3 regions of the Brevibacillus sp. LEMMJ03 genome follow, and region 1 is predicted to be linked to each of the others. Evidence: riboswitches for the same ligand, from Rfam matches in the RefSeq annotation. Region 1 holds a riboswitch; each other region holds the start of a gene.

Region 1 (5,887 bases):
TGTGTGCAAAGGCGCGAGTCGGTACGCGGCGGGACGAATCAGACGACGCGACAGGTACATAGTGTTCGTGGTGTGTGAATGGATGCATGATACCCTCCACAAAGGTAGATGTCGTACTGCCCACGTTATCCTATGTGGAGAAAAGGCATGAGGTTCTTCGGAGTCGTGGCAAGAAAAGATCGCCGTCGGCGGGCGGCAGGTGCCGCGTGCCAACGGCGACAGATGGCGAACGCCGCAGAGCGGCGGGAGGGACAGGTTTGTTTTACGGAAGCAATCGCAATTCGGCCCAGTGCGGATGTGCCTCCAACCGGCGTTCCATGTCACGGAATGCACGGAGCGAGCGGCTCAGCTTGCTGTAGGCGTCGCCGCCCTCGCTCCAGCCCTGGAAGCCAATCATCCCATCGAAGCCGATCTTTTTCAACTGCCCCAGCAGCGCGAAATTGTCCAATTCGCCTTCGTCCAGCGGCTCGATCGTCGCGACGTTTCCGAAACCGTGCGGATTCCGACGGCTGCCGGACATGTTCACCTGCTTGAGGTACGGCTTTACCGCTTCCAGCGTAGCCGACAGGTTTGTCCCGTCGACAGCGTACCAGTGGTAGCCGCAGAACACGATTCCCAGATTGGGATGATTGATTCGCCGGCACAGCCGGACCGCATCTTCGTGCCGCTCGATCCAGAAGGAGAGGTGGGTGTACAGCAGCAGGTTGATGTTTCGCCGCTCGCAGATTTCGAGCGCCTTTTCCAGCCACTTCACCGCGATGTCGTCACCCGCCGGGTCCGAGGGGCGTATATGATTTCCGACGGATTGAATTGCCAGTTCGACAGTCGAGCAGCCTTCGATCGTCTCCAGCAGCGTCAGGATGCCCGCATTTCGCGGATGGTTCTCGCCCAGCGAAAGATCCAATACGACGTACACACCTGCGACGTCCAGACCGTATTTCTGCTTGACGCTGCTCAGTTTCGCCGCGTCCCGCCACCGCTCTCCGTGCCAGATGGACATGTGCATGGCGTCATACCCGATCTCTTTCAGCATCTCGCAGCGTGCCTCGAAGCTGTATATCCCCATGGAATTGTAGAAGGAAAAATCCATTGCGTACACACGGTAAGCCATCGTTTCGCGTTCCTCCTTTTCGGCCGTTCGGTTCCCCGATCCCCGTATGCTTTCCTAGAATCTGTCTGATGGAGCGTATCGCGCTGCCGCGTCAGCCTGTCAGGTTTGCGTGACCGAATCGCTGTAGGTATACCCCAACTCGTACGCCCGCTTTAGCAGGCTGTCGTAATGCTGCTTGATTTCCTCCTCGCTGTCCATATCTTCCGCCAGCGTGTTGTACAGGAATGCCACTTCCGATTGGGAAATACCCGTATACCCAGCCAGGCCGACATTCAGATAGTGGGAGATCATGGCGTCAAATTGCCGTTTTTTCAAGCTTTCCTCTGTCTCTCCGACAAGCGGAATCCACAGGACTTTTTTGTGCGGAAGACGCGATCCGCCGTAAGCAAAGCCGTAGTTCCACGTGCGGTCAATGTATCCTTTCGTAATGGCCGGCAAGGAGTACCACCATAACGGAAAGATGAACGCCAGTCCATCGTTTCGCTTCAGCCTTGACATTTCGGCTTGAACACGTGCGGAATAGCTCTTGCGGGGGTTCTCCCAATCCGGTTCGTCTTTTTCCAGGACGAGCGGATGAAACTCCTCCCCGTACAAGTCCGCCAGTTCCACTTCATGTCCGGCATCGGCCAGTCCCTGAACAAAACGCTCGGCGACGGAAAACGTAAGCGATTCTCTTCTGGGATGCGAGACGATCGTCAGCACCTTCATTCACAACCACTCCCCACCAGATTTTGTGAAAACCGGCCGCTCACGTGGCAGCCGGATTCTTGCCTGTTTACGATACGCTTTCCGGCTTGCCGGTCAGTGCGGGAAAGTGCGGAACCACTTCTTCGCCCAGTTCTTCCAGCACTTCTTCAAACGGACGCTGGCCGTATTTCAGGTTGATGATCACGTGATTGACACCCGCATTTTTCAGACTTTCGATGAACCCGATGAGGGGATTGCGCCCGATGCGGAAGCCCAAGTGAATGGGAATCGGCGGATGATTCGGGTCCTCGGTCAAATCGACATAGAGGGACTGGCTGAATGGCTTGAACCCGTCCGTCAGCGAACGCCAATTGTTGATCAGTTCCGACTGGAATTTCAGGTTTCGGGGATAGTACAGCCAGCCGTCACTGTTTTGGGCGATCCATTCGACGGACTGGGAGCTGTGGCCGGTAACCAGCACCGGAATGTCCCCGAGTCGCGGCTTGGGCAAGAGGTCCCCGTTCCACATGTCCACCCGCGGCGATTTGATCGCAGGGAAACTCTCCGCCCACACTTTTTTCATGACCAGCAGGGATTCCTGAAAGAACGGACTCCGGTTTTCCGGATCGACGGAGAAGGCCGGGAATTCGATCGGACGGTCCCCGGTCGCCACCCCGAGAATCAGGCGCTCGCCGGACAGTTTGTCGACGGATGCCGCTGCTTTCGCGACATGCAGCGGGTGACGCAGGGTGAGAATAATACTTGCCGTACCCAGCGCGATCTCCTTGGTATGGGCGGCAATATATCCCAGATAGACCCAGGGATCATACATTTGGCCCGCATCGCCGAAATGGGGGTCATGCAGCGGAACATCCCGGACCCACAATGCGGCAAAATTCAGCTCTTCCGCTCGTTTGGCCAGTTTCAGCTGCTTGTCCATGTCCATCTCCGGAACGCTGCCTTGGTATGATTCCAGCGGGAAGAACAGCCCCAGCGTCAGTTTGTTTTCCTGATACATGCGCGTGTAACCCTTGTGGTTGTCAAACCGGTTCATGATGATCCCTCCATATCTATATATCTATAATTGTCGATATAATAATAAAAGAAAGGGCAGGGAACCTACAAGCCCAAAAGTGTAAATGTGTAAAAATCCGTCCCCTTACAGATCCCTTGATAACCGTTCCATCACTTTTTTGATGTTTTCCTCATCCCGCTTGTAATACGTAAATTGCCCAATCCGTTTTGCTTTTATCAATCCCGCTTTTTGCAGCATGGACAGATACAGGGACACGGTGGATTGGGACAATCCCACCTTTTTTTGAATGTCGCTCACGCAAACCCCGTCTTCGTGGATGTCTCCGTGAAGCGGTTTGGGAAAGTGAACGTCCGGTTGTTTTAACCACTGTATGATCTGCAGCCTCGTTTCATTGGACAAGGCTTTCAATACGTCCAAAAGTTCCATGATATCCTCCAGATTCTTCTTTCGTGTATCTCTTACAGTATCCCACATTTCGAAAGCGGGCTGGCTGCATGATTCCGCCAATGTCAGGGGAAGACAACACCACACCCTCCCTCGCTTGGACGGGGATGTTTTTCCTTGAGCCCGGGAAAGCTGGTGGCAGGAGGGAGATTGCCCATGTGCGGCCGTTTCACGCTGGTCACCGCCCCGGAAAAACTGATGAGCCGATTTCACCTGCAGGACATCCCGTTTGAATGGAAGCCGCGGTACAACATTGCTCCCGGCCAGCCCATCCCGGCCATACTTGCCGACGGCGGTCGCCGCAGAATCGGCCAACTGCGCTGGGGCCTGGTTCCGTCGTGGGCGTGGGACGAGAAGATCGGCTCCAAGATGATCAACGCCCGCGCCGAAACGCTGCGGGAGAAGCCGGCTTTTCGGCGGCTGTTCGAACGCAAGCGCTGCATGATCCCGGCCGACGGCTTCTACGAGTGGAAGCAGATGGCCCGGGGGAAACAGCCGATGCGCATCACCATGCGGGACGGAGAACCCTTTGCCTTCGCCGGCCTGTTTGACACCTGGACGGCGCCTGACGGCCACAAGCTTCACACCTGCACGATCATTACCACCCGGCCCAACGAGCTCGTCGCAGACATCCACGACCGGATGCCGGTGATACTGCGTCCGGAACATGAGAGCGCGTGGCTCGACCGGGACAGGTTCGATGCGGAATGGCTGCAGTCGCTGCTCGTACCGTACGATCCCCAGGCGATGAAGGCATATCCCGTATCGGCGATGGTCGGGAATCCGAAAAACGACCGGCCGGAGTGTTTGGAAGAGGCCCCCTGGTCATAGCGGGGAAAACTCCGTCAGCGCCTGGCTGCGGTGCGTTTGCCATTTCTATTTTATCCTGCTGCGTTTTCCTGGGAAAGAACCTCGTGTGCTCATCCCATCCGCCATCACGAGTTATTGCGTGTGCATTCGATTTCATTCGAAAGAAAAACATAGACAGGTTTGTATGCGCTTTCATTGAGCGGCGTACCCGTTGCACGTTGGGGGAGACGGGATTATGTTTGGAGGGAGAATTTCATATCGTGACACGCTGAATCGAAAGAGCGGGGGAACCACTTTTTGGGGTGAATCGCAGAACATGCGTAGGGCTAATTCCACTGCCCGAATCCGTCAGCTAACCTCGTAAGCGTTGTGGAAAGGGGGATGCACTTGTGATGTCGAGGCTGCGGCTGCAAGGGTAATACTACCTTTGTGGCCTTTTTTCTCGTTTTCCAGGCAAATCCAACCCGAAGGAAGGTCAGTCACGAATGACAATTGGTCAGTTAAAGCGTTTCTTCATTGGGTCACCATTGCGAACAAGGCAAATCGCTCACGAAAAATTGCCGAAATGGAAAGCGCTGGCGATCTTTTCGTCAGATGCGCTCTCATCGGTCGCGTACGCTACGGAAGAGATTTTGCTCGTGCTTGCCCTGATTGGATTCGGCGCGTTTGCTTATTCCCTCCCGATCGCCATCGCGATTCTGGTATTGCTGACGGTCGTGACGCTCTCCTACCGTCAGATTGTCCATGCGTTTCCCTCTGGGGGAGGGGCGTACATTGTCGCCAGGGAGCACGTGAACACGCCTGCCAGTCTGGTGGCCGGAGCGGCGTTGATGATCGACTATGTGCTCACGGTTGCCGTCAGCATCAGTTCCGGGGTCGCAGCGCTGCTGTCCGCCTTTCCTTCTTTGCTTCCCTGGAGAGTGGAGCTGGCTGTCTTTCTCGTGATGCTCCTCATGATCCTGAACCTGCGGGGCATTCGGGAATCGGCCACCGTGTTCGCTTTCCCGACGTACCTCTTTATCTTGTCGATCCTGCTGATGATCGCGGTGGGAGGGATCCAAATCTGGAAAGAGGGCTGGCACGGTTATCACGCGCAGGGGGCAGCCCCCGCCGCTGACATGTGGACGTGGGCGGGGATGCTGCTGCTGTTCCGTGCTTTTGCGTCAGGCTGTTCGGCGTTAACCGGAGTGGAAGCGATCAGCAACGGCGTGCCGGCTTTCCGGTCGCCGGCGCCGCGCAATGCGGCGATCACCATGACATGGATGTCGCTTTTGCTGGGGATGATGTTTTTTGGGATTACGCTGTTGGCGTATGCGTTCGGAATCGCCCCCAAAGAACATGAGACGGTAGTGTCGCAAATCGCGGAACATGTATTTGGCCGCGGGCCGCTGTACTACGTCATTCAGGTGGCCACAACGCTCATTCTGTTCCTGGCGGCCAATACCAGTTTCACGGGATTCCCCCAGTTGACCTCGATCATTGCCCAAGACCGTTTCCTGCCCCGGAAGCTGACAATGCGGGGAGACCGTCTTGTGTTTTCCAACGGGATTGCGCTGCTCAGCGTGCTGTCCATTCTGCTGATACTCGTCTTTCATGGCGATACGCACGCGTTGATTCCGCTGTATGCCGTTGGCGTGTTTCTGTCCTTTACGATCGCCCAATGGGGCATGATGAAAGCGCTCCTGCGTGAGAAAAAGAAAGGCATTGCCCGCATTGCCGTGATTGGATTCGGCACCTTGATCACGGGGCTGGTTACGGTCATTACGATCGTTTCCAAATTCACCGAAGGGGCATGGATG
Region 2 (5,887 bases), on a different contig from region 1:
CGTCAAAATGATCAGAACACCAGCCGTCATTTTGTGCAAGCGGGACAGTTTCACAGGAGTCTCCTCTCTTACGCCCCATGCCGCTCATTTTCCTTCCAACCGTTACGGCATGTATAGATAAACGCAGGCGGAATGTTCAACGGCGTGAAACCCGTCTCCACCCGTTGAAACCGCGCCTGCAGCTCCGATTGCAGTTGCAGCGAGTATTGAAACGTGATGAACAGCCCGCCGGGGGCCAGCACGGATTGAATTTGGTCCAGAATGCCGGTGCGCAGCGTTTCCGGAAAGATGGCAAAAGGAAGGCCCGAGATGATTACGTCGGCTTTGCCCAACCTCATTTCCTCCATATACTGGCCAAGCTTCATGGCCTCTTCCCGAATCGGCACCTCGGGAAACCGGTCGCGCAGCACGGCCCGAAACTGGGGATCACGCTCAACCAGAAGATAACGGGCGTCCGGCCGCTTTTTCTGGAGAATGGCCTGGGTAAACACACCCGTGCCCGGCCCCAGTTCAACGATGACGCCAGCGTTTGCCCAATCCACGCGGCTCAGCATGCGCGCGCAGAGAAACCGGGAGCTGGGGATGATGCTGCCGACACGTCCGGGTTCGGCGATAAACCGTCGCAAAAACACCAAGAAGTCTGCCAAAAAAAGAACCTCCTCTAGGGGAAAAGCAGCCTGTTTCCCAGGCTGCCTTTGGTTCTATTCTACATCAAACGCCGCCGTTCCTCTCGCTTACGCCTGTTCCGTTTGCTGCGGCGTTTCCTTCTGTTCAAGCAGGGAGGCTTTGATCTTCGCCAGTTCGGCGTCCAGGTCGTCCTTCTCCCATTTGCTCAGGGAGTGGTCCAAGCCTGCGCTGGTATTGCGCCACTGGCCGCTTAAATCCGCTTCCGCCTCCATGCGCATCACTTTTTCTTCCATCCGGGCAAATCCGCGGCTCGCCGTTTCGCTGCCCATCCCGACGATGGCCTGATTCACCTGCTTCTGCGTCTTGGCTACTTGGGCGCGGGCCATCAGGGTGTATTTTTTCGCCCGCATCTTGTAAAACTCTTCTTTCAGCTCAGCCAGCTTTTCGCGCATCTTTTGCGCCGCTTCCGAAGCGGACTGGTAGAGCGCCTCGTACTCCTGGGCACGCGCTTCGTACTGCTTCTTGTCGGCAAGCGCGCGGCGCGCCAGTTCGTCTTCGCCTTCGGTTAGCGCCAGTTTTACCTGGCGATCCCGTTTTTCCACGAGGGCGAGCGCCTCTTCCCACTGCTGGCGGAATTTCTTCTCCAGCGCCACCTGACGGGCGACGGCCACTTCCACCTGGCCGATCTCCACTTCCATGTCACGCATGTACTGGTTCAGCATTACCACCGGATCTTCCATCGAATCCAGCACGTCGTTCACCGAAGCCACCGTCAAATCACGCAAGCGTTTCAAGATACCCATTGTCACTTGTCCTCCTCATCATATCACATGATCATGGTTGTTTTAACATCCTTGTCCTGCGACCCGGCCATGCCGGCGCGGGGATTACGGCTGCTGCCGCTTGGTTACGCTTTGCTCCCATCGATCCAATGCGTCATTTTCTCGCAGCACGCGCTGTGCCCACTGCCGCTCCCAGACGGTCGGAACCGGGTGATCCGGCACATCCCGTTGGCGAAGCAAGCGGAAGCCCAGGTAAATGACCCCGATGGCCAGCACGGCGTGAAACAGCAGATGCAGCTTGCCGATCAGCATCAGGAACCCGAACAGAAAGATCAGTACGCCGCTAAAACGCGAACCTGAACTTCCCATCACTTTGCGGGCGCCGTACAGCATGATCAGCCCGGGAATCAGCACACCGAGCAGATCGCCGCCGTCAATGCCGATCTGATCCAGCAAGACCAACCCGCCTATGAGCAGCAGGACCAGTCCGAGAAGCACTTTTCCAGACCGCTCGCTCATCAACTGCTACCCTCCCATCGACTTTGTTTGGGTGTCACCCTCATGGCTTTATTGTAGACGGCTGACAGGGCTCGCCATAACGGGCGGGCGGTTGGTTTTTCCCTCCGTCCCGGGGCGGAGACGCCTTCCTTCCGCAATCGGACAAGCATGCACCCGCGCTTTGGCGAATCGTGCGCCGGCATGGTCGACACGAATCGTTTCCGATTTATGACAACATTTTGTGTCAAAATTGTGAACAACCAAGCAAAAAGACAGGAAAAATCGGACACGTGTTGAATTGTGCTGGAGTGCGTGTAAAAAAACATCGAAATTAGCCGAATTCCGCTATGCGGAAACGGGGGACCCACGTTTTTCGGGGTGAATGGCCGCCGCTTGCCGGCCGCCTAGGGCAATCCTTTCGACCGAACCCATCAGCTAACCTCGTAGGCTCAGGAAAGGAGCAGTTTCTCTTGCGCAAAACGGTGGTTACTCTCTTCATCGCCGGGATGCTTGCAATGGGAGCCGGCGCTGCACACGCCCAGGAGGAATCTTCCTTGATGGGTGTCGTCAACGACCTGTACGGCGCTCCTTACAAGTCGTCCGGCACGACCAAAAACGGATTTGACTGCTCCGGTTTTACGCGCTATGTGTTTGACGCGCTGGGTGTAGATCTGCCTCATTCGTCGTCCGCCCAATTCAAGTTGGGAGTACCGGTGTCCCGCAGCGATCTCCAGCCGGGTGACCTGGTCTTTTTCAACACCAACGGGCGCAGCATTTCACACGTGGGCATCTACATCGGAAACGGCATGTTTGTACACGCGGAGAGCGGCAAAGGAGTCGTCAACACGAGGCTGAACGATCCGTATTACTGGGGCAAGCGCTTTGTGGGCGCCAAACGGATTGCCCTGCCTGTGCTTGAGGCCATTGCCGAGGCTCCACAGAAAAAGAAACCGGTACAAGCAGCATCGCTGCCCGATGCGAAGCAGCAGCCGCAGCGGCAGCAAGAACAATCGAAACAACAGCCCCAGACTCCACAACAGCAGCAAACTCAACAGCAGCAGCAATCACAACCGCGGCAGCAGCAGTAATCGACGCACAGCGTACAAGCCAGGGACGACAGGTCTCTGGCTTTTTCTGGATTTGTTTAGCACCTGGTGTCAAGAGGTAGTAACATCCGTTTTTCGACGCTGCCTGGACTGTCCGGCCGGGAAGGACGGGATTATGTCCCCGCGTGCGGGCAAACCGTGATATGATAAAAGGAATAGGACCAGAACACATGTGGTGACTGGGGGAGAGTACCGGTGAAAGACCATGTTTTGATTGTGGACGACAACGAGGAAATACTCGAGCTGCTGGAAGATATTTTGGGAAGCGAAGGATACGACGTTTCCACGGCGCAGAGCAGCGAGCAGGCGCTGGAACTGCTGAAGTCGGGCACCAAGCCCAACCTGATTCTGCTCGACATCATGATGCCCGGCATGAGCGGCTACGAGCTCTGCTCGCAGATTCGCCGCGAGTGGGAGCTGCCCATCCTCTTTCTCAGCGCCAAGGGCAAAGCGGTCGACAAGGTGGTCGGCTTTGAGATCGGCGCCGACGACTACATCACCAAGCCGTTTGACACGGAAGAACTGCTTGCCCGCATCCGCGCCCACCTGCGCCGCTACGAACGCATTCGCCGTCACAGCGAGGAGGCGGCGGAGAAAGAGACCTCGGCATCCTCCATTACCGTCCTGAAGTTCAAGGGGCTGGAAATTCACAAGGAAACGTACTCCGTTTACGTCAACGACCAAAAGATCGATCTGTCCACCAAGGAGTTTCAACTGCTTACCTTTTTGGCCGAAAACGCGGGCATCGTCTTCACGCGGGAGCAGATCTACGACCGCGTCTGGGGATACGGCTACGGCTCGCTCAACACGGTCACCGTGCACATCAAGAACCTGCGCGAAAAATTGGAGACGGATCGCCAGTTCATCAAAACGCAATGGGGGACGGGGTACGTATTCATCGGGGAGAAAGTGTAGATGAGCATCCGGAACAAGCTGTTCCTCTCGTTTATCGCCTTGATCGTACTCAACCTGCTCCTGTTCAAGTTCGTCTTCGAAGACATCATCGTGGAACAGTTGAAGACGGACCGGCACAACCAGTACCGGTACGAGAAGGAAACGGCGGAGAAGGTGCGGGTCAACCAGTTGTTGAACTCCAGCGTGTTCAAGGATCCGACCGAGCGGCGGGAGCTGGAGGCACAGCTTCCGGAAGACCTGATGTACAAAATGGTGGTCACGGACGCTGACGGCAACCCCATTTACATCAAGACGTCACAGGCCTACAACCTGAAAAACCCGCTGAAAACGAGTCCGGCCGATCCGGAGAAAAGCGATCTGAAGGTGGTCGCGGAATACCACTTTCAGCACGAACCCCCGCGGCAGGGGCATACGATCATCTACTTCTACACGGATGAATCGGACATTCTCGCCACCAAAGGCGTCTCGATGATGCTGTGGTTCATCTACGGCAGCATCGCGCTGGTCGGCCTCATCCTGCTCACCTTTTTTGTCCGCTGGATCCTGCGGCCGGTCAGCGAACTGTCCCGCGTGACGCAGGAAATCCGGGAAGGCAAGCGGTACGTCTCGTTTACCTACCGCTCGCACGACGAGTTTGGCCAGTTGTTCGGCTACTTTTCCGACATGGTGGACGAACTCCGGCTTGCCGAGGACCGGCAGTCCGAACTGATCTCGGCCATCGCCCACGACTTCCGCACGCCGCTGACGACCATCAAAGGCTACGCCTCCTACATCGGATCGGGACGCGTCACCGATCTCAAGCGGATCCAGAAGCAGATGCGCAAGATCGAGGAAAAGACGGCCGATCTGGAAAAGCTGCTGGACGAGCTGCAGGATTTCACCCAGCAAAGCACGGAAATCAAGCTGAACATCAGCCGCATCCACGTGAAAAGCTTTGTCAAGGGCGTCATCGAGGACTACCTGGTGCGCATCAAGGAGGCGGGGCTGTCGTTTCAATGGAAGCTGCGCGTCTCCAACGAGCTGCACATCGAGGCGGACGAGGCCAAGCTGCGCCGCGTGCTGGAAAACCTGCTGAACAACGCCATCTACTACAACAAGCCAAACGGGTCCATCCTGCTTACCTGCGATCAGCGGGACGGACACGTGCTCTTTTCCGTGATCGACAAGGGGGAGGGCATCGCGGCGGAGGACCTGCCCAAGGTGTTCACCAAGTTTTACCGCGCAGACAAATCGCGCAACCGGAACAACGGCGGCACCGGCCTCGGCCTGACCATCTGCCAGAGCATCGTCCAGCGCCACGGCGGCGTGATCAACGTAAGCAGCGAGCTGGGCGTGGGAAGCTGCTTCTCCTTTACGATCCCGTTTTTTCAACCATAATTTATTTCAATTTATTGATGGTTAATATTCGCTTTATTTTTTTCTGTTACAGTACTATTTGTAAGCAAGCGTGTTGCTTTCCGTGATAAATAACCCCCAGTTCGGTATCTGACACCAAGCGGCCATGCTTTTGGTGGAAAGATGCCTCTTTTTTTATATCCGCGCCTCCAGCCGCATCATCAACCCGTTTTTCGGACGCAGCGTAACCAGCGGCTCCGGCTCCACCCGCTGTCCCGGTTCGGCCAGCCGCAGGCGGAAGCGCTGGGCGATCGTGGCCAGCAGCAGCGCCGCCTCCATCAGCGCAAAGTTGTTGCCGATGCAGATGCGCGGCCCGCCGCCAAAGGGGAAGTAGGCGAACGCGGGAATCCGCTTCAGCAAATCGCCGCTGAACCGTTCCGGGATGAATTGGTCCGGGTTGTCGAAATAGCGGCGGCTGCGGTGCATCACGTACTGGCTCATCATCAGCGTCTCGCCCGGCTGGTACACGTGCCCCCCGATCTCCACCTCGTCCACCACTTCCCGGTTGATCACCCAGGCCGCGGGATAGAGCCGCAGGGTTTCGCTGATGATCTGATTGGTATA
Region 3 (5,887 bases), on a different contig from region 1:
ATCAGAGCGGGAGCGAGGCGGACGGCGGAGGAAGCGCTGCGGCTCGTCGGTCTGTCCGAACGCGCCGGTGAGTGGCCCCGCGTCCTGTCGGGCGGACAGCGGCAGCGTGTCGCGCTGGCCCGCGCCTTGGCGGGAGAGCCCCGGCTGCTCCTGCTGGATGAGCCGTTGGGGGCGCTGGATGCGCTGACCCGGATCGAGATGCAGCGGCTGATCGAAAAGCTGTGGCTGGAACAGGGATTCTCCGCCATTTTGGTGACGCACGACGTGAGCGAAGCGGTCGCCCTGGCCGACCGCGTGGTTCTCCTGGAAGAGGGAAAAGTGGCGATGGACATCAAGATCAACCTGGCCCGGCCCCGGGTGAAGGACAACGGTTTTGCCCACTATGAGCGGGTGATTCTGGACAGAATCCTGGGAACGCGGGAAGAGGAGCCGTTTGTCGCCAAAAAACAAGCGCATTCCTACTCGATCTGATCATGGATCCTGTACGCATGGCCGGAACCGGATGCGAAAAGCCGGCTTTCGCCAGGCAGGCTGGTTTTCTCCTTTCAATCTGGGTTCATTTTTGATACCGGAAAAGTGTATGTAAGGTACATGTATTTGCGTAAACGGCTAAAGGGCCAAGAGCGTTGCCACGCTCCGGCCCTGCACAATAGACGTTCCCCACAAGGGGGCGGCTCTACTGCAGAAGAGAGTAGATCACCAAGCTGCCAGGCTCAAGGGTGATCTACTTTTTTCTGCCGATGTTCAGGGATGTAAAAAATGGAAAATTCGTCAGCGGGGAACCGTAAACGGAAAATCCGCATGAGACGAAGAGGTCTTTGCCCCTTCTTAATCTCCTTTTACAAGGAGAACAAAACCCTAATAGAGAAATTTGTAGACAATGCCATGTTGCGGGGGTCCCACCAAGATTTTCTTGGAGCCATCGCAGAACGGTTGACAAAGGAGAATGATCGTTTGTCCCACTGCTCCCTGGGTACAGCTCTCAAAAAAACGCTCGATGGAATCGAAGCAGCTACCATTTGTCATGTTCCGAATGCCTTTATGACTGTACTGGAGAGCGAAGGAAGGTATTCTCCCTTCTAGTCGGTTTTGGGAAAGGAGGGGCTGTATTGGCCAAGAAGATACTCCATCTGTTTTTAGTGGTGATGTTCACAATCATTATCTACGTTCTCGCACACACCATGTCATATGTTGAGAATGAGCCGATTTCGGGTCTATTGGCGTTACTGTCAGCGATCCTTTTGGTTCATCTGCTTTTCGGGAACAACAAAGGTTGAACCAGGAGATGTGAATGGCCGCACGAGCAATTTACATTGTGTTCGGTCGAGGGATCGTCCGCTGTCTATTCGACGTTCCGATCTCAACAACGTAGGAGAGATCATTAGCTGCAACCCCGGCTGCATGCGAAGGAGCACCGGACATGTCAATGCAAAAGCAGCGCATCCAACGATGATGCGCTGCTTTTACCTATTGCTGTTTTTCGGACTCAAAAGCATTTGAATTCAGATACAGCCGGTGGAAAACAGACTGGCACAGCGTCCCAGCAGCGGGAACGCTGTGCCTTTTGTCTGTCCTGCGTGCTGCTACGGGCGAATCTTCACCGGCGTTCCGATGGGCACCCGTTTGGCCAGGTACTCCACGTCCCGGTTGTGCATGCGGATGCAGCCGTGAGAGACGTACTTGCCGATCGAGGCCGGATTGTTGGTGCCGTGTATGCCGTAATGAGGCCTGCTCAGCCCCAGCCAGTAGGTGCCGAACACGCTGAGCGGGCCGCCCGGGTAGGAGTTCGGGTACGGGACTTTGTTGATGATGGTAAAGTCGCCGCGCGGCGTGGATGTGGCAATTTTGCCCAACCCGACGGGAAACGAGCGGACCAGGCGCTGACCGTCGTACAGATCCAGCCGCAGCCTGGAGATGGAAATGCGGATGTGGTACGGGATGATCTTCACCTCCTCGGCCGGTGGTACTGCGTTGTTTTCATCCTATGCAGCCGCACCGTTCCCGTCCTTTGGGAGGGGAAACGAGGTTTTGCGAGAAAACGCATCCGGCAGGACGGCTGGCGCGCTGTCCGCCTGATGCGTTTTGTCGTGTCAGGTAGAGGTTCCCGTGTAGAGTTGCTGCAGCTCAAGCTGATCGGCAACAGGCCACTGTCCGATGCGCTCGTACGCCTGCTCGCTGATCGGCAGCAGAGTGACCGGCAGACCGTGCTGTTCCATCATTTCCTTGGCAAACACCGCATCGGAGACGAACCAGCAGCCGATCTGCTTTTGTGTGCCATCCTTGAACGTAAACCGCATATACACTTCTGCCGTATCCGCTTTTTTTCCCGTGAGGCCGACCCCGATTTCGGTCTTTTGGACCTGGTTCCAGGCGTAGAGCGTTTCCCTGCCGAAGAACGGGTTCAGATGGACACCCTCGCGATCCACATACGCATAGGTGTTCATGGTCAGCCAGAGAAAGAGGATCGTCACCCCGCCCAGGATCAGTTTGACGCCCTTTTTTACGACAAAGGCGGGCAGAATGAAGAGGCCCGCCAGACAGGCGAGCAGCAGCGACATGTGGGACATCAGCCACGTCTGTTCCGGGTAGACGAACAGCCATTTCAACACCGCCATGAACACGGGGAGCAGCAAGATGCCCAACAGGGAGAGCGGCAGGCCAATTTGAAGAGATCGTTTCGTCCAGGCCACTGTCTATTCCCACCTTTTGGTTTGATTTCCACTAGTTTATACGCCGCCGCGTGACGGCGGTTTCAACGCGGGTTCCCGGTCGGTGCGACCAGCCAAGCCCCACCCGGCGCAGCAGGGAGGACAGGAGTCAACGTTTTTACCAGGAATGAACACAGTAGGATATGGAAGGATCTTTTTGGATGAGACTGGTAATTCCAGGTAACTGCGGCTGAGCGGGCCTGATGCGTGAATATCCGGGATTACCGGGGATGAGGCAGGGGCGGGAGTATGGTAACATGAACCCCATGTTCGAGAACGCCAAAATGGCAAAAGGAGCGTGCCGTATCATCATCCAACCACATACGGGCCTAGTTCCGTTGATGACGGAAACGGGGGAACCATCTTCTGGGGTTAATTCTGTTCCAAACAGAAGGGATGCTTCTGCCATCCTACCCGTCAGCTAACCTCGTCGGCTAAAGCAGATCGATCTTACTCGTACACGACATCCGCTTGTGTTGCGTGCAGAGGGCTGTCCGGCACCCGTTCGGGCAGTCCCCCTGTACCCACGTCAGGTTTTCCGTTTTGTTTGCAGGAAAACAGTCGGCGCATTCGCTTTCCGTCTGGAACGGCCCTCCAGTTGCGGAAGCAGTGCGCCGATTTTTTTCTATCCGTTGACGAAGAAAGGAGAGGTGCGAATGAACAGGAGAAGAACGTGGGCAGCCGCTTGGACGGCGCTGTTGTCTGCCGCACTGCTGGCGGCGGGATGCGCCCAGCAGCAGGCCGCCTCGCCCCGCGCGGGGGAAGCGGCGGAAACCACGCTGGAAAAGGCGAAGCGTCAAGGTTTTGTCACGGTCGGGTTCGCCAACGAGAAGCCGTACGCCTACGCCACGCCTGACGGCAAACTGACCGGGGAAGCGGTGGAAGTGGCGCGGGTGATCCTGAAGCGGCTGGGCATCCCTGAGATCAACGGGGTGCTTACCGAGTTCGGGTCGCTGATTCCCGGTCTGAAGGCAAAGCGTTTTGACGTCATCACCGCGGGCATGTACATCACGCCGCAGCGGGCGCAGGAAGTGGCCTTCGCCAACCCGGAGTACGGCATCGGGGAGGCGCTGGCGGTCAAGAAGGGGAACCCGCTCAACTTGCGCAGCTACCCGGACATCGCGGCCCAACCGCAAGCGAGGGTGGCCGTGATGAGCGGAGCGATTGAGATGGAGTACCTGCAGAAGTCGGGCGTGAAGCCTTCGCAGATGGTGGTGGTGCCCGATCAGCCGTCCGCCGTTGCGGCACTGCAGGCGGGGCGGGCGGACGCGATCACGATGACGGGTCCCTCTCTGCAGGCCGTGCTGGACAGCGCCAAGGACCCCGAACTGGAGAGGGTCATGGATTTCGTGCATCCGGTCATCGACGGCAAAAGCGTCCGCGGGTACGGCGCGGCCGCCTTCCGCAAAGAGGACCAGGATTTCGTCGACGCGTACAACCGCGAGCTGCAAAAGCTGATGGAGTCGGGCGAGCTGCTGCACATCCTGGAGCCGTTTGGCTTCACGGAGCAGGAGCTGCCAGGGGAGGAAACGGCGGCGGAGCTGTCGCGGCCCTGAGCCGATTTCGTTCAAACGAAAGGATGTGATGGAACGTGTCCCTGTTTGACCTGCTTCCCTCGCTTGCAAAAGGAGCCGCCCTGACCGTGGAAGTGACCGTCCTGTCCGCGCTCGTCGCTTTCGCGGCATCGTTTCTGGCCGGATTCGGGCGCCTCTCCAGGCGGAAAAGCGTTCGTGCGCTGACCGCCGTCTACGTGGAGGTGTTTCGCGGCACCTCGCTCTTGGTTCAGTTGTTCTGGCTGTATTACGCGCTGCCGCTGTTGGGAGTGGAGCTGCCTCCGCTGGCGGCGGGGGTGATCGCCTTGGGACTCAACCACGGCGCCTACGGCTCGGAAGTGGTGAGAAGCGCCGTCCTGGCCGTCCCCAGAGGGCAGACGGAAGCGGCCATCGCCCTGAACATGACGCCGTGGCAGCGGATGCGGCGGGTGATCCTGCCGCAGGCGTTTGTCATGATGATTCCGTCCTTCGGCAATCTGCTGATCGAGCTGTTGAAGGGAACCTCCCTGATCTCGCTGATCACACTGGCCGATCTCACCTTTCAGGGGATGGTGCTGCGCACGTTTGACGCGTCCCGAACCTTCGAAATATTCGCGCTCGTTCTGGTCGTCTACTTTGCCCTGGCGTACCCGCTGACGCTGGGCATGCGCGGGCTGGAGCGGCGTCTGACGGCGGGGAGGGTGTAAGCCGTGTGGAGCTGGCCGTTTGCGTGGCAGATTGCGCCTGAGCTGTTGAGAGCCGTACAGACGACCATTGCCGCTACCCTGGCCGGCTTTGCCCTCGCGCTTGTCGGCGGACTGCTGCTGGCGTTCGCGCGGCGGGCGAAGCCGAGGGGCGTGTCTCTCGCCGCGGCGGGCGTCATCGAGTTCGTTCGCAGCACGCCGCTCCTGGTCCAACTGTACGTGCTCTTCTACGGTCTCCCCTCGGCAGGCATTTCCCTGCCGCCGTTTGCGGCAGGCGTCCTGGGATTGGGCATTCACTACAGCGCCTACCTGGCTGAAGTGTACCGTTCGGGAATTGAGTCCGTTCCCCGGGGACAGTGGGAGGCGGCGACGGCGCTGAACTTTTCCAGACGACAGACGTGGACGCGCATCATCCTTCCCCAGGCGATCCGCCCGATCATACCGGTGCTGGGCAACTACCTGATCGTCATGTTCAAGGAAACGCCGGTGCTGTCGGCCATCACTCTGGTGGAAATGCTGATGACCGCCAAGATGATCGGTTCGGCCTCGTTTCGCTACCTGGAGGCCTTTACGCTGGCAGGGATGCTGTTTTTCCTGCTCAGCTACGCCTCCTCCCTGCTGATTCGCAGGCTGGAGAGCAAACTGACACAGCGGTAAAAGGAGGGGAGTGGCATGAACAACACCCGGCAGACCGCCGATCCCATCGTCCGGTACCGCAGCGTAAGCAAGACGTTTGGCGACCTGACGATTCTGCACGAGATTGACCTGGACATCGCGCCCGCAGAAAAGGTGGCCGTGATCGGTCCGAGCGGTTCCGGCAAGACGACGCTGGCCCGCCTGCTGATGACGCTGGAAGAACCCACTTCCGGGACGATCGAGGTGAACGGCGAACTCTTGTGGCACAAGCGGGTGAACGGCCGGCTCGTGCGGGCGGATGAGCGGC

Evidence for each region. A riboswitch is a leader RNA that binds a small molecule or an ion and turns the genes downstream of it on or off. The one in region 1 is predicted to bind cyclic di-AMP.
Region 2: another riboswitch for cyclic di-AMP. It lies ahead of FOI68_RS13380 (C40 family peptidase); the one in region 1 lies ahead of FOI68_RS07260 (APC family permease).
Region 3: another riboswitch for cyclic di-AMP. It lies ahead of ehuB (ectoine/hydroxyectoine ABC transporter substrate-binding protein EhuB); the one in region 1 lies ahead of FOI68_RS07260 (APC family permease).

Annotation. Positions count from the first base shown of each region.
Region 1 is NZ_VKJN01000004.1:184,660-190,546, forward strand. Features, by position in the region: gene FOI68_RS07230 (superoxide dismutase family protein) at 1-88, opposite strand, end outside; gene FOI68_RS07235 (sugar phosphate isomerase/epimerase family protein) at 263-1,111, opposite strand; gene FOI68_RS07240 (NAD(P)H oxidoreductase) at 1,211-1,819, opposite strand; gene FOI68_RS07245 (LLM class oxidoreductase) at 1,887-2,852, opposite strand; gene FOI68_RS07250 (ArsR/SmtB family transcription factor) at 2,958-3,260, opposite strand; gene FOI68_RS07255 (SOS response-associated peptidase) at 3,435-4,109, shown strand; cyclic di-AMP (ydaO/yuaA leader) riboswitch at 4,345-4,470, shown strand; gene FOI68_RS07260 (APC family permease) at 4,580-5,887, shown strand, end outside.
Region 2 is NZ_VKJN01000009.1:144,961-150,847, reverse strand. Features, by position in the region: gene liaF (cell wall-active antibiotics response protein LiaF) at 1-54, opposite strand, end outside; gene FOI68_RS13395 (class I SAM-dependent methyltransferase) at 69-647, opposite strand; gene FOI68_RS13390 (PspA/IM30 family protein) at 735-1,430, opposite strand; gene FOI68_RS13385 (LiaF transmembrane domain-containing protein) at 1,515-1,928, opposite strand; cyclic di-AMP (ydaO/yuaA leader) riboswitch at 2,231-2,372, shown strand; gene FOI68_RS13380 (C40 family peptidase) at 2,378-2,995, shown strand; gene FOI68_RS13375 (response regulator transcription factor) at 3,209-3,928, shown strand; gene FOI68_RS13370 (sensor histidine kinase) at 3,929-5,305, shown strand; gene FOI68_RS13365 (cytochrome P450) at 5,459-5,887, opposite strand, start outside.
Region 3 is NZ_VKJN01000003.1:20,066-25,952, forward strand. Features, by position in the region: gene FOI68_RS04805 (ATP-binding cassette domain-containing protein) at 1-471, shown strand, start outside; gene FOI68_RS04810 (L,D-transpeptidase) at 1,584-1,940, opposite strand; gene FOI68_RS04815 (hypothetical protein) at 2,091-2,690, opposite strand; cyclic di-AMP (ydaO/yuaA leader) riboswitch at 3,025-3,160, shown strand; gene ehuB (ectoine/hydroxyectoine ABC transporter substrate-binding protein EhuB) at 3,365-4,264, shown strand; gene ehuC (ectoine/hydroxyectoine ABC transporter permease subunit EhuC) at 4,300-4,947, shown strand; gene ehuD (ectoine/hydroxyectoine ABC transporter permease subunit EhuD) at 4,951-5,601, shown strand; gene ehuA (ectoine/hydroxyectoine ABC transporter ATP-binding protein EhuA) at 5,617-5,887, shown strand, end outside.